DNA from 3 places in the Paenibacillus sp. FSL W7-1332 genome. Region 3 is predicted to be linked to each of the others. Evidence: riboswitches for the same ligand, from Rfam matches in the RefSeq annotation. Region 3 holds a riboswitch; each other region holds the start of a gene.

Region 1 (5,140 bases), 100 kb from region 3:
CCCGCCCTTTATCGGAAATGCAATAATGATTTCAGTGCTTCCTTTAAGAACTTCCTTCTTAAACTCTGTGCGAATTTCCAGCTTGCCGCTGATGTTGGAATGATTCTCCACGTAATCGTTGAAGGTCATCACAACTTTCCCGTTCCGATCAACCGTAAATCGGCCAACTTCGCCTTGACCGGCAAGGAGCGGTGCGTCAATGTCCGTAAAAATCTCAAACTGCGTCGGCAGCTCGAAAGTGAATATATCCCCATTCTTGTAGCCGTGTCCGTTCGGAAGCTCCCATTCGTAGCTGAGATTAACGGCTGCACCGATGTCCAGGCTGCTGTCCGGATTATACACCGCATCAACCACGGTACCGTTCACATCGGTTAATACGACTTTGGTTAGTATTCCTTCCATGTCGACTGCTGGTGCTGGCGTGTTATATACGTCATCCGTGACTGTCTTTGGCTCGCTAACTTCTAATTCCTGCACGCCAGTCTCTGATTCCTGCACAGTAGCGGCTGATGGCTGCTCGCTACCCGCCGCATTCGCCGTCCAAGCAAATGTGCCCAATAGGGTTTGAAACAGAAGCAGCAACGCCACAACAATTCCACTTACTTTTTTCTTCATAATCTCTCCCTCAATCTTATCATTACCCTCGTAATATTCGGTTCCGATCTTACTTTTTCGTGCGCTGATTCGTCCCATGCTTCTATCAAAATGCATGCCAATAATGGACTTCACGAGCCATCATCTTCAAGACCTGTTACGGGCGCACGATTCATTGGTGTCTGTATTTTCCTTCAGAACCCAGCGGGCTTCCTGCATTATATCGGCCAAAACTATACAATTTCTATACAAGCGAAATAAGCCTTGGACATAATCGTCCAAAGCTTAATTTTATTGTTACGCATTAATTAGTAGTATTTGGATGCTGAATAGCTGGAGGCATCTTTAATCATTTTGTATCCGGCTCCTTTGCTTTTCCAGCTTGCATCGACGGTTGTGTCAATGGTTACCCACTGCCCGTTCAAATATACTTCATTCCAGGCGTGGTAGACATCGACGTATTCCGAGGTTCCCATGACAAGCTTTGCCGGAATATCGAGGCTTCGGAGCATGGAAGCGAACAGGGAGGCGTAATCGTAGCACATTCCCTTTTGTCCAGCGATCGTGCGGTTGCTATCGGGAAGGTAATCCGTCAGCTTGCTGGATGCCAGAGCGTTGTCGTACCGAACCGTACCGACGATATATTCGTAGACAGCCTGTACTTTTTCCTTGTCGGAGTGAGCAGTGCGGGTTAGCTTTTTCGCAAGCTGAGCAGCCTTGCCCTCTTCGCTCCAATCGACATTTTGTACAGAGTTCAAAAACACTTGGCTGCTGTTCGTCAGTTGAAGTTTAACTGCCGCTTCCTGTACGATCTTGTATTTGCTGCCGCTGACTTGTTCCAGCACGGAAATCTTGTAGTTCCCGTTGCCCATCTGCAGTGGAAAAACTTCCTGCTGCTTTGCCCTCGAAAGCCCATATGTATATTGATCCTGACCTTTTCCGATCATGAGCTTCGTTTTGGTGCCTGCTTTCACGTCATATCGAATGACGATTGCTCCACGATCCAGTTCCTCCAAGCCCAGCCAATCTTCAGATGGTGCAGCTTGTACAACCGGAGCCCATATCAGTAACGCAAAAAGTCCAATTATCGCGAACATTGCGTTGCGCATGCTGTAACTCCCCTTCGGTGGCCAGGCTGCCATTTGACATTTCGTCAAGAAGGCCCTGTAGCTTTGCGTCCTAGTCTTTCGACAAGTTTGCCATTATCGTATTAGAGTTTCACAGGATTCAGTGGATGTTTGTCCAAAAAAACAAAAAAAGCGTCTTCGTTCGGTAGCTGGCTGTCATTGACGTTTCGTCAAGAAGACCCTGTAGCTTTGCGTCCTTGCCTTTCGACAAGTTTGCCGTTATCGTGAGTAGCTTTTGTGAATACATCATATCAAATATATCCATTTCTATCAATAAAAAAATTAAAATTTGGAATATTGTCTTAGGTCCCACAGAGCGTCTAACCTTGAACGTTTGGCTCTTGTTAATTAACCGAACAATAGAGCAATAAATCTTTCGAATCTAACGTTTGTTGACTATAGTATCAAGTTTGTTATCTGGAAGCATCGAATCTTCCTCTTATACAATAAAACTAACAAGTGCACGACAAGCGAGATAACACCGTAAGGAGTGACAGACATGAGCTCACAAGCCGAACCCAAAAAACGAAAGCGCTTACGAATACGCTGGCACAAGCAGGATACGGAGCTAACCCTCTTGGCGCTGCCGACCACGATTTGGTACATCCTGTTTAGTTTCTTGCCGATGTTCGGGATCATTATCGCCTTTAAAAATTTCAGGATTAGCGGCGGATTTTTGAGCAATGTGTTTAACAGTCCTTGGATCGGCCTCAAAAACTTCGAGTTCCTATTCAAGTCGAATGACGCCTGGATCATCATTCGAAACACGATCGGATACAACATTGTGTTTATTGTGCTGGGGATCGTTCTGCCCGTCCTATTCGCGATCATGATCGGCCTCCTCCACAGCCGCAAAGCCAGCAAAGTCTATCAGACGATGATGTTCCTCCCCTATTTCCTATCCTGGGTGGTCGTATCTGCGGTAGGCTGGGCATTCTTAAGCTTCGACAAAGGAATTGTCAATCAAATGCTCGTCAGTATGGGCAGCGATCCTATTAACTGGTATATGGAGCCGCAATATTGGCCATTCTTCTTGATTCTCTTAAATGTCTGGAAGGGCCTGGGCTATGGTATGGTCATTTATTTGGCAACCATCACAAGCATCGACAGCACCTATTATGAAGCAGCTGTTATTGATGGCGCTTCGATTTGGCAGCAGACGAGATTCATAACATTGCCCATGCTCAAGCTGGTGATCGTCATGATGTTCATCCTGGCCGTAGGGCGCATATTTTACACCGATTTCGGTTTGTTCTATCAGGTCACGCGAGACTCCAATTCACTGTTCAACGTGGCGACCACCATCGATGTCATGGTGTATAAACAACTGAAAACCGCCACCGTAGGGATGGCATCCGCAGCCGCATTCGTACAGTCTGTTCTGGGATGCGCTACGATTCTGGTCGCTAACTGGATTGTTCGTCGAATCGATCCCGATAGCGCGATGATGTAAGGAGGCAAGACGATGACACCAAAAACCAATTACGAGACGGGCCTTGAGAAGTTTAACCGTACAAACAAAGCCGTCAACCTGTTCTTCAACCTGGTATTTATTATGCTGGCCCTGCTCTGCGTCATACCTGTAATCGTTGTTCTGTCCATCTCCTTCTCCAGTGAGGAGTCCATCCGTGAGACCGGATATCATCTGCTGCCGGTTGCTTTGTCGGCCGAGGCTTACGTTTACATCATCAAGCAGGGAACGATGATTCTGCGGGCCCTCGGTGTATCCGCCCTCGTTACCGTGGTCGGTACCGTGCTCGGCGTATTGCTGACCGCTTCCATGGGTTACGTTCTCTCTCGCCCCAACTACAAGCTAAGGGGTTTTCTCACCTGGGTGGTATTCATCCCGATGGTATTCAACGGCGGCTTGGTATCCAGCTACTTCATTAACACGAATTTACTGGGACTGAAAGACAGCATTTGGGCGCTTATTCTCCCGCTCGCCGTTTCATCGTTCAACGTCATCATATGTAAAACCTTTTTTAAAAGCACGATTCCCGACGGGCTGATCGAATCAGCCGAAATCGACGGCGCGAGCCAGCTGCGAATTTTCTTCTCGATCATTATGCCGATCTCGCTGCCCGTCATCGCCACCATCGGATTGTTTCTCTGCTTTGCTTACTGGAACGACTGGTTTCAATCGATGCTGTATATCGACAACCAGAACCTGTATTCCCTGCAAGCGCTGCTCAACAGCTTAATGAGCAATGTCGATGCACTCGCCAAGAATGCAGCGAGTATGGGCGTTAGCTACGCCATGCTCGTCGCAACGATGCCGAAGGAATCCGCCCGCATGGCGGTCGCCATTCTCATCGTGCTGCCTGTAGCATTCGCCTACCCTTTCTTCCAGAAGTATTTTATTTCCGGATTGACGGTCGGCGCCGTGAAGGGCTAATGACGAAATAAACCAAGACAAGCTTGGTTTATGATAAATATCCGCTATACAACACTCAGTTAATTTAACTTCAAAAAGGGGGAAATGAAATGAAAAGAGCATTAAAGTTCATCTCTACGCTGTGCGTGCTGACGCTAATGTTGACCGCTTTGGCAGCCTGCGGCGGCTCGAAGCCTGCTTCCACAACAGACGGATCCCAAGCGACGCCGGACACATCCAAAGACTCCGAAACGACAAGCAAGGATATTCCGACGTTAACCTGGTGGACCATCGGCGGCCAAGTGCCGAACAATTTCAGCAAAGCGGTGGATGCCATGAATGCCTATACGGCCGAGAAGATTGGCGTGAAGGTCGACATCAAGGTAGCCAGTTGGGGCGAATGGGACACCAAAATGAACACCATCGTGAATACCGGCGAGCCCTTCGACATCATGTTCACGAACAGCGGTAAATACAGCAAGCAAGTGACAATGGGCGCGTTTGCCGATATTACGGATCTGGTTCAGAGCGAAACGCCGGACTTGTACAAATTGATTCCCGAAAAGGTATGGGAAGGCACCAAGATCGGCGGCAAATATTATTCCGTTCCGACGTACAAGGATTCCGCGCTGACGCAGTACTGGGTATTCGATGACAAGTATGTGCAAAAGTACAATATCGACATCAACAATATCAAAACATTGCAGGATCTGGATAAGCCGCTTCGTGACATGAAGGCCGGCGAAGGCAAAAGCTTCTATCCGCTGCCAATGACGCAAGGCGAAGGCTTGAACGGCTTCTTTAACGACTATGACGATTTAACGCTGGGCTTCCCTCCCATCGGCGTAAAAGCGGACGATGCAGCACGCACGGTGGTCTCTGTTCTCGAGCAGCCGGATGTCATGGCCAATCTGAAGCTCCTGCACCAGTGGTATCAGGATGGCATCATCAACCCGGATGCTCCGACAAAGACGGAGAACGACAAAGGCAGACCGTTCTTTGCAGCCCAGGCATTCCCGGGAGCCGAGGTCAGCTGGCAAATCAA
Region 2 (5,140 bases), 1.6 Mb from region 3:
CTTCCGTTTCCGGCACAGTTTGTGGAATTGTTTAATATCGGGAAGAGCACAGACGGGCAGATTCTGTCTTCGGGCTTCATTTCAGGCGGGGGAATGGGAATTTACTCGCCGACCCGTAACGAGACCAAGCATTATCCTCAAATCGGTCAAGTCGAAGGGTTCGGTTCATTGAACGGAAAGATGTATCTCGGCGTTTATCCTAGAGCGACCCTCTTTGAATACGATCCAGCCAAACCTTGGAACCGGACGGACCCATCAGAACCGAATAACCCGCTGCGGCTGGGTCAGTTGGGTTCGGAGCAAGACCGGCCCGTAGCCATGCTCGGGGTCGAGGAAGAAAACCTGTTATACATCGGTTCCTATCCAATTGCAGGCAAAACAGGCGGGGCACTTACCGTCTACAATCCTGTTACCGGAAAGTTTGATGTGAAGCGCGACATTATATCCGGTCATTCGATCAATTCGTTGCTTTACCAAAATGGAAAGCTGTTTATGGCCACCGGCGCGATGACCGGCGGAGAGGGGAAACTTGCCATTTTCGATACAGCATCAGGCCGAGTAGAGCTGGAACAGGTACCTGTTCCGGGCAAAAAAGCAGTAACCTCTTTGATATGGGGCCCGGACGGTAACATATGGGGAATGGCGCTGGGGGCTCTGTTCATCTATGATACGGAACGCCAAGAGATTATTTACAGTGAGGATATGTTTCCTACAGCAGATTATGCACACAGCAATCCTCGATTGACCATTGGAACGGACGGCAATGTGTACGGTACCATTTATACGGGATATGTTGCTGACCATACTTATACGAGCAAGATGTTTAAGATTGACACAGCAAGCAAATCGCTGTCCATCTTGTTGGAGAGCAATGCGGAAAAGCTGGCGCAGGACGACTTTGGCAATTTCTATTTCAAATATGGCAGCGAGCTAATGAAGTATAGCGACCCGAATCTGGTCATGCCGCTAGACAAAGTACAGCTCGAGGCTGAATCGCTCCAGCTTCACCCGGGAGATGAGGTCGGTTATTCCTACGAAGTCTTCCTTGAGAGAGGAAGAACGACTAAGGAGTTATCCGGCGCTCACATTGAGTATTTGAGCAGCCGTCCGGATAAGGCGGCGATCGACCCCAAAGGAAAGATTATCGCCAAGCATCCGGGGCAAGCCGAGTTGTCGATTCGAATTACATTGAACGGGGTAACGGTTGAATCCAATAAAATCAAGGTGAAAATAACCGGACCTTTGTAAAACTGTTCATGACATATAGCAATATGAGGCCGTTGTCCTGGACAACGGCTCTTTATTTTATTATCCAGTGATCCATTAGACCGGGAACTTGAAGGATGGAATTACCAAGTGGGTTGAACTTATGAAAGTTTTCTGATCGGAAGCGAGATGTCCTTACCAGTTAAAGACGGTAATTTAGTCCCGTTTGACAAGAGGCAAAAGTTATAGGGTTTTATGATTTCTGCTGTCGCAATTAGGTCAATGGATATAGGAGTGAAGTTAAAAAATAGAACTATTTTCTTGATCAGCCATCATCTAATATCCAAGTAATTACAGAAAATCGCAGCCTTTCTTTTGAACAGAATAGCTTTAATACATAGTTAAGTGAAGTGTAGTGAAGTCGAGGAGTGGAAAAAATTAGTAAAGATTAACTATCGCGACCTAGTGTTTCATGAGGGTTATCAATATCATCAAAACCATTCTTGAAAGACAATATTGAACAAAAGACCTATCGATTTTCATTTGGAAACAAGATACAGTAATTGTAAATCGAATACATAATATAATCATGGTTTACAATTTAAATACTATTTTTGTACGACAATAGCAAACCCACCGAAAGGTGGCGACGCAAAGCTATAGGGGCTAATGCGGGATCTACTGCGACCGCAATGCCAGCCAGTTGCCGAATACAACGGGAAACCTCCGTTTTATTCATTATTTTGAATTGAAGAAAGGGGTTTTTTTGACGTTCCAAAAAACAACGGTGGCTTCGCTATAAAAAACTAGTTTGGGGTTGAAGGGGGACATTACTTGATCGCAGAATGCGAAGAGGATTTTTCTGTTCGTTAACAATCAGACATTAATGAATCGATTATCCGGGAGGTTGATGGTCATGGAACAAACGACTTGTGATGTATCAATTGACGAATTGCCGAGGGGGGGATGGGCCGACGATGAAGGAAACCAGGTTCGTTTTTCCCTTGATTTTGCAACGACCCGAAAACTCCATGAACTTGCGTTCAATTTCGGAATAACTGTGGATATGGCACTTATGGCTTGTTATTCGATCCTGCTTGCCAAATATACCGGCGAGGATGATCCTGTAATTGGGTATCTGTTGGAAAGACAGATGTTTCCTATACGTTACTCTCCTACTGTACATAAGCCATTAGGTAAGTTTCTGATAGAAGTCAAGCATACCACGATGCAAGCACTCGAAGATCGGAATATGCGAAAGAATTTGAGCGGCAACCCGTTCATCAAAGCGGCGTTTACTTGGCAAAACGCCAATGCCACTCCTTATGAATCCGATCAGCTGGGGACGTTTGAGCTTGCTTTGACGGCTTTTAAGAAGGAATTTATCATGATACACCTTGAATATTCGGCCCGCTCCTACAGAAAAGAAACGATCGAGCAGATGAGCGGCCACTTGAGCCGAATCGTGCATGAAGTAGTTGATTTCCCCGAGAAGGTGATTGCCGACATACGTATGATGTCGGAAGAAGAGGAGAGACAGATTCAGGCTTTCAGCGGATCTAAGACGGACTATCCTTCCAGCCAAACGGTCCATTACTTGTTTGAGGAACAGGTCCGTTTAACCCCCGATCGCCCGGCGGTCATGATCGAGGACCATCAGATGTCCTATCGGGAATTGAACGAACGCGCGAATCAGCTTGCAAAAGCACTGCAGGATCACGGCGTTAAGCCGGAGAGCGTCGTTGGCATTGTCGCGGATCGGTCTGTCAATATGATTGTCGGGCTTACAGCCAAATTGAAAGCTGGCGGCGCTTATATGCCCATCGAAGCCGATTTTCCGTGCGAAAGAATCGAATATATGCTCAAGGACAGTCGAGCGGGATTTTTACTGGCTCCTTCCAGTTGGAAGCCTGACATAGCATTTGAGGGAAAAGTAATTTATTGGGACAACGCGCAGCTAAGCCTTGACAGCTGTCCCCATACGATATCTGCAGCAACCTCGCAAAGTCTAGCCTATATCATCTATACTTCCGGATCAATTGGGACACCGAAAGGAGTAATGGTTGAGCATCGTAACATCGTAAGACTGGTCAAGAATACCAATTATTTCAACTTTTCCAAGGAGCATCGAATTTTGCAAACCGGTACAATAACATTCGATGCGTCGACCTTTGAAATTTGGGGATCCCTTTTGAACGGATCTACTTTGTATTTGATGAAGGACACGGACCTATTTGACCTTTACAAATTGAAGGAAACCATCATCGGCCACCGCATTACGGCTTGGTTTCTGACTACGGCTCAATTCCATAATCTGGCCGAACAGGACCCAGACGCCTTTCGTACGTTAGACACCTTGCTAATCGGCGGAGAAGCGTTATCGCCGAAGCACGTAAATGCCGTAAGGAAGAGGTGCCCCGATCTGCGGATGATCAATATGTACGGTCCAACGGAAAACACGACGTTCTCCACTTATTTCCCGATCGAACGTGATTTCATATCGACCATTCCAATTGGCAGACCAATATGCAATTCATCCGCTTATATTCTTGATAAACAGTTGAAGCTTCAGCCGTTCGGAGTAGTAGGAGAGCTTTGCGTCGGAGGAGACGGTATCGCGCGGGGGTATGTGAATCAGCTGGAATTGACAGAAGCCAAGTTTGTGGAACATCCGCTCCTCGGGGAAAGGTTATATCGAACGGGGGATTTGGCCCTGTGGCTGCCGGATGGCAATATCGAAATGATCGGGCGAATCGACGATCAAGTAAAGATCCGAGGGTATCGAGTGGAACCGGGAGAAATCGAGACCCGGCTATTGGAACACAACGCAATCTCGAAAGCCGCGGTAGCCGTCAAAGCAGACGGAAGTGGAAATCCGATAATATGTGCGTATTTTGTTGCGAAACAGGTGTTGTCCGAAACGGAAGTCAAGGCGTATTTAGCCCGGAATTTGCCTGAATATTTCCTGCCTTCACTTGTGGTGCAGATGGAAAGTTTGCCGCTTACCCCTAACGGGAAAGTCGATAAAAAAGCTCTGCCGGACCCTGATCTTCTTCGTCCGATGCTCGTCAACTGAGACGAACCGCTAAACGAAACGCAGCAAATGCTTAAAAAGATCTGGCTGTACAAGGATGTGGAGCAAATCGAGACCGCATTTGACCCGATCTATCGATGTTTATCGTCCAGTCATCACCAATGATGGATGGGAGCACACTAATTTGGGTAGGGAGCAAGGAAGGAAAAAAGTGAACAAAACAGATAAAGTGAAGTCAAGGCTAAAGTATGATGACGGCAAGCAGTCACCCTAAAACAAGGTTGACTGCTTTTTCTTTTGTGAGGAGTTTAAACTTGCTGCTCCTTCCGCCACTGTCGGATTGTCATTAAAATTATTCTAAAGTTACTTCAACCGACAGGGGATTGCCCCCCGTTGTATAATTCATTAATACAAAAGCATGTCCACATTACATAGGGGCGGGGTTATGATGCGCAAATCATGGTTTAAACGACTACTATTGTCCTACATGCCGGTATTTATGATTGTCATCACGTTTATTTTCTTTGTTTTCTTTCAAATGTTCAGTGAGCAAAGCCGTCGCGAGGCGCTGAATGCCAATAAGACGCTGTCCCTACAGGCGATGCGGATCGTGGATACGTCGCTCAAAGTGATCGATAATATGATCGTCCTCGAGAGTATCAACAGCGAGTCTTTGAACAATTTTTTTAAAGCAAACTCAGGAAGTGATGCCTACATCAACATCAGGGCCGTGCAGAAGCTTAAGGAATTGATCAATTACTATCCTTTGATCGATTCCATTTACTTGGTGCGATATTCGGACGGATATGTGTTGAGTGATGCAACCAACGCTTATATCGGTTCATATCCTGACCGCAAATTTATCGAAGAATATCAGGTGTCGAAGACTCCAAAGTGGAC
Region 3 (5,140 bases):
GTATCCCACTGCCGTTTCTATCATCCATAATATCATTTACTCTATTTGTCTATTCACTAATAACTATTCAAGGAAAGTTCATTAAGATTATCTGTTACGCAGGAACTTTTAGACATGGAATAATCGTAATTCGGATAAGCGGTAATGCAAATATCTTCACCGATTTGTTGTACAGATTGAATCTTTACGCGTACCGCGTCATCCATTAATTCCAAATCCGAGCCGCCATAGGGGGAGAAGGATTGCCGTCCCCCCAACACTTTGGGAGCAATATAAATCATCCATTTATCAATAAGGTTGGCTCGAAGGAATGATCCATTTACTTCGCTGCCTCCTTCTACCAGCAGGTCGGTAACACCTCGCTGATATAACATATCCGATAATGCATGGAGGTCCAGCCCGAAACGGTTCACTGGAACGAACAGAACTTCAATTCCTTTTTGCTGCAGCATGTGTACTCTTCCCGGATCAGCCCCCTCCTTCGTGACTACCCATGTCATTGCTTCCGAACAATCGGTAACTTTGGCATCTTCGGGCAACCTCAAATTCGAATCTAAAATTACCCGTATGGGATTCTTCCCACTTTCTTCCGGCAGTCGGGTCGTAAGGAGCGGATCATCGGCCAAAACCGTATTAATTCCTACTAATATGGCGTCGACTTTGTTTCTTAATTTATGTACTACAAGCTGTGTTTCATCACATGTAACCCATTTAGAATGCCCCGTTGACGCGGCAATTTTTCCGTCAAGCGTCATGGCTACCTGGGAAATGATAAACGGCCGTCGTTTTGACATATTGTGCACGAATCGTTCATTAAGTAACTCGGCTTCCTTCCCCAATACACCCACATCAACTTCTATTCCATTCTCTCTCAATAATTGAATGCCTCTTCCGGCCACCTTCGGATTCGGATCCTCCATCGCCACGACAACTCTTGCGACTCCCGAATTTAAGACTAATTCTATGCAAGGAGAGGATTGAGGGCTTGGTTCCAGCGTAACATAGAGCGTTGCGTCTTCGGTATACCCATCAGCCATCCGGAATGCGTGCACCTCTGCGTGAGGTTCCCCAGCCTTTCTATGAACACCTGCGCCGACTACTTGTCCGTCTTTGACTATCAGTGCGCCAACGACCGGGTTCGGATTGGTTTTCCCACTGGCCGTACCTGCCAAATCCAATGCCAGCTTCATAAATTGTTGGTCTAATTTCATATGATTAACACTCCCCATCATAATAAAGCGGTCTCCACCAAAGAGTCGTAAATATGACCCGATTTTTCGATCTTCGTTGCCAAATACCGATTATTATGCTCGGATACATCTCCCCAAATGGATTTATGATGATCGGTTAAAAGTCCCTTTTCCCGCAAAGACTGCAGCTTTCTAGGGTTGTTTGTAATAAGGGTGACTGGTTTTTGCCGCAAGCTTTGGAGTACACGTATGGCTTCATCATAAGATCGATGGTCATCTGCAAAGCCAAGGCTTAGATTGGCCTCTACAGTATCGCACCCCTCATCTTGCAAAAGATAAGCTAACGTTTTTGGGAAAAGCCCTATTCCGCGACCCTCGTGATTCGCCAAATAAAAGAGAGCTCCACTACCGTTTTCAATGATCATGCGCATGGATTGCCGCAGTTGGTAGCCGCAATCGCATCGTTTACTTCCAAAGATGTCTCCCGTATGGCAAATGCTGTGCATCCGTATCAAGGCATGCTCCTCATTGGCAAAATCGCCATATACTAGTACGGAAGACTGCTGATGTGAAGCGAGATCTGCCTGAGATAATGATTCCAGAATGTCATTCTTATCCACAAATGAATTGCCTGTATTTAACCATGTATACCATTTAAATACAGCCTCATGGTCCTCCAACTGCACAGGGAGCCGAACGGGACCAACAAGACCGATGTTGGGACATTCCGGCTGTTTAAGAATGGTTAATTTACTAGCTAGCAATTTCCTGACCTGGTCCATAATCATGAATACAACTCCTTGTTGGTTTAGATGGGGATCAATCGATTGGTTTGTTTCCCTCCTTGAAAACGTTGGCAGTTTTTACGTCAGCTACTACTTCTCCAACCTTAAAGAATTTGGTTAGAAAATCGAATTTTTTTATAAATAAACACAAAAAGCCCCTGTCTGAATAGACGGAGGCTTTTCCGTCGTATTCGGTAACTGGCTAGCATAGCGGATACGAGTGATCCGCCTTAGCCCCTATAGCTTTGCGTCGCCACTTTTCAGTGGGTTTGCCATTATCGTACGATGTCATTTCATAAAATAAATCCGCGATCATTGCCGAATATGGAAGAACACACCATATCGGAAACAATCGAAAGTAATAGCTTTTTATCATATAACTACCAGATGAATATAAAATACATTTTTATGAAATGCAACCTAAATATAAACATGACCCGAAAGAATCACCATAGATTGCCTTCTTCCCGCTTCACTTCCTCAACGATCGCTTGAACCCCTTCCTCAATCTGATCCAACCGTGCTCTGGAAATGCTGATACGTATAAACTTCTCGCGCATAAGGTTGTTAGATAGATAGAACAGCTTGCCGGACACCACATGAATGTTCCGCTCTTTCAGCCGCCTGATCAACCGCTCCAGGTTAACGGTCTGCGGCAGCTTAAACAGCTTATATATGCCGCCGTCGCCAGGCACGGCTTCAATCCATCCGGCTCCCTCGTATCGCTGCACAGCCGCATTCAGGGCTTGCATTCGGGTTTCATACTGGCTGTAAATCTTCTGTTTATGCCGTTCATACATTCCGTTGCTAATATAAATTTCAAGCGCCGCTTGGGACAGCAGCGACGTATCCCCATAACTTTTAAAAGCACGGAACGTATCGAGCAAACGTTCCGGCAGGACGACGGCTCCCAGGCGCAATCCTGGGAAAATAATCTTCGAGAAGCTCTTCAAATACACCACATGCGATGTTCGGTTGTAGGCATAGATGGGATCATATCCCCGTTCCTCGCCTAGATCAGCCATATAATCGTCTTCCACGATATAAACATCATATTTCGCCGCCAGGTTAGCAATGGCCTTTCTCTGCTCTGCGGTGTAGGAGTTGCCCAGCGGATTATGGTATCTCGACATCGTATAGAAAAATTTAATATGTCCGGATCGAAATTGCTCCTCCAGAGCCTTCAGGTCGATCCCCGCTGCCGTGCGGGTGATTCCGATAACGGGCACTCCTTCACTTTCCAACAGCTGCAAATAATTATTGTAGCTGGGCTGTTCGACCAGAATGACGGACTTTCCGCCGGGAAACGGCATTTTTGTCAAAATCTCAAGCGCCTGCTGGGCGCCTGCCGTAATCATAATCCTCTGCGCGGAAGTGAACACTTGAGCTCCTGCCAAATGGGAGACCAGGGTGCGGCGCAGTTTCTCCATTCCTTGCGGATCACCATAGGTAAACAGCTCATATTTATAGGTATCAATCGCCTTGTTCAGGCAATGCTGAAAATCCAGATACGGGAATACGTTCACGTCCGGAGAAGCCGACGCAAAATCAATCAAACTCTTATCCATGTTATTCGAATCCCCATCTTTCTGGACTACATAATAACCGCTTTGCGAAACCGAATAAATGGCGTGCCGTTTCTCAAGCTCAGTATAAGCACGAATCACCGTACTAATGCTGCACCCGTAGGATTGTGCCGCACTTCGAACGGAAGGAAGCTTCTGCCCTGAACGATATTGGCCTTCCTGAATTTTCGATTCCATATCGGTAAGAATGGATAAATATTTTTTCATGACCCCGCCCCCTCGCGACTCTTATTATACAGGATCTCAACACTGTATCGATACAGTTGTCAAAATAGGATATGGTTTCGAACCCATCATTATCCTATATTCAAGTAACCGTTCGCTGTGTTGGGAACACCTTCCCGGCCTTAAGAATGAAGATAACTACGATAGGGAGCTGATTCACATGCCATCCATTTCGCATGCCGATTTTTTAACTACTGTACGTGAACGTCAAGCGGTTAAACATTTTGATCCCCAACACAACCTCAGTCATGATGAGATTAAAGAAATGCTAGAGATTGCGAGTACCGCACCTTCTGCCTGGAATCTGCAGCATTGGACGTATCTTGCCATTACAGATAAGGCCACCAAAGACAAATTGTTACCCATCGCATATGGACAAAGGCAAATCGTAGAAGCCTCCGCTATCATCGCGGTTTTGGGAAACCTGCGGGCCCATCAACATGCTGAAGCGATATATGACCAAGCGGTTCGGGCAGGATTCATGCCAGAGGAGGTCAAAACGAATCTGGTCCGGCAAATAATGAATTCCTACACCCATGCGCCTGAACTTGCCCGGGAAGAAGCGATACGGAGCGCCTCCATGGCCGCCATGCAGCTCATGCTGGCTGCAAGGGCGCGCGGTCTTGATTCATGCCCGATGGGCGGATACAACTCAAGCCTTTTTATTGAAGCATTCGGGGTTCCGCGCCATTTGATCCCCGTTATGCTGGTTGCGATCGGTAAGAAGTCCGTACCGGCTCATCCTTCAACCCGTTTACCCCTAGAAGAGACGGTCTTTTGGAATCACTTCTAATGCTCAATCCAAAAAGATCTAATATTTTTAGGTGAAAAACCTAATTTTATTAGGTTTTTGGAGAGGAACACGTCTGATAAAATGAATACAAGCGCTTACAAAGTGATGATCCAAGGAGGAACCGTAATGAACAAGCCCGTACAGCCTAACGAACCGATCGTAACCCATATCTATACTGCAGACCCATCCGCCCACGTATTCGAGGGTAAAATTTATATTTATCCATCCCATGACCTGGATCATGAGAACACGTCCAATGATAACGGCGACCAGTATGACATGGAAGACTACCATGTTCTCTCGATGGAGAATGTGGATGCTCCCTGCGTGGACCATGGCGAAGCTCTTCATGTGAAGGATGTGCCATGGGCGAAGAAGCAAATGTGGGCACCGGATGCTGCCTTCAAGAACGACACTTACTATTTATACTTCCCTGCCAGGGATCATGACGATATTTTCCGCCTTGGCGTAGCAACAAGCTCGTCGCCTCACGGCCCCTTTAAACCGGAGCCTCATTACATCCCGGGCAGCTACAGCATCGACCCCGCCGTATTCGTGGAT

The links. Region 3 has a riboswitch for cyclic di-GMP ahead of MKX98_RS25065 (GTP cyclohydrolase II). Riboswitches for the same ligand answer to the same signal wherever they lie in the genome.
Region 1: another riboswitch for cyclic di-GMP. It lies ahead of MKX98_RS25485 (transglutaminase-like domain-containing protein); the one in region 3 lies ahead of MKX98_RS25065 (GTP cyclohydrolase II).
Region 2: another riboswitch for cyclic di-GMP. It lies ahead of MKX98_RS17520 (amino acid adenylation domain-containing protein); the one in region 3 lies ahead of MKX98_RS25065 (GTP cyclohydrolase II).

The regions. Positions count from the first base shown of each region.
Region 1 covers NZ_CP150209.1:5,653,833-5,658,972, forward strand. Annotated here, with positions in the region: gene MKX98_RS25480 (collagen binding domain-containing protein) at 1-711, opposite strand, end outside; gene MKX98_RS25485 (transglutaminase-like domain-containing protein) at 903-1,703, opposite strand; cyclic di-GMP riboswitch class I at 1,717-1,805, opposite strand; cyclic di-GMP riboswitch class I at 1,863-1,949, opposite strand; gene MKX98_RS25490 (ABC transporter permease subunit) at 2,221-3,174, shown strand; gene MKX98_RS25495 (carbohydrate ABC transporter permease) at 3,187-4,116, shown strand; gene MKX98_RS25500 (ABC transporter substrate-binding protein) at 4,206-5,140, shown strand, end outside.
Region 2 covers NZ_CP150209.1:3,930,310-3,935,449, reverse strand. Annotated here, with positions in the region: gene MKX98_RS17525 (hypothetical protein) at 1-1,248, shown strand, start outside; cyclic di-GMP riboswitch class I at 1,823-1,917, shown strand; gene MKX98_RS17520 (amino acid adenylation domain-containing protein) at 2,123-4,282, shown strand; gene MKX98_RS17515 (AraC family transcriptional regulator) at 4,686-5,140, shown strand, end outside.
Region 3 covers NZ_CP150209.1:5,551,608-5,556,747, forward strand. Annotated here, with positions in the region: gene ribD (bifunctional diaminohydroxyphosphoribosylaminopyrimidine deaminase/5-amino-6-(5-phosphoribosylamino)uracil reductase RibD) at 57-1,211, opposite strand; gene MKX98_RS25065 (GTP cyclohydrolase II) at 1,229-1,978, opposite strand; cyclic di-GMP riboswitch class I at 2,166-2,259, opposite strand; gene MKX98_RS25070 (PLP-dependent aminotransferase family protein) at 2,422-3,768, opposite strand; gene MKX98_RS25075 (nitroreductase family protein) at 3,947-4,579, shown strand; gene MKX98_RS25080 (glycoside hydrolase family 43 protein) at 4,706-5,140, shown strand, end outside.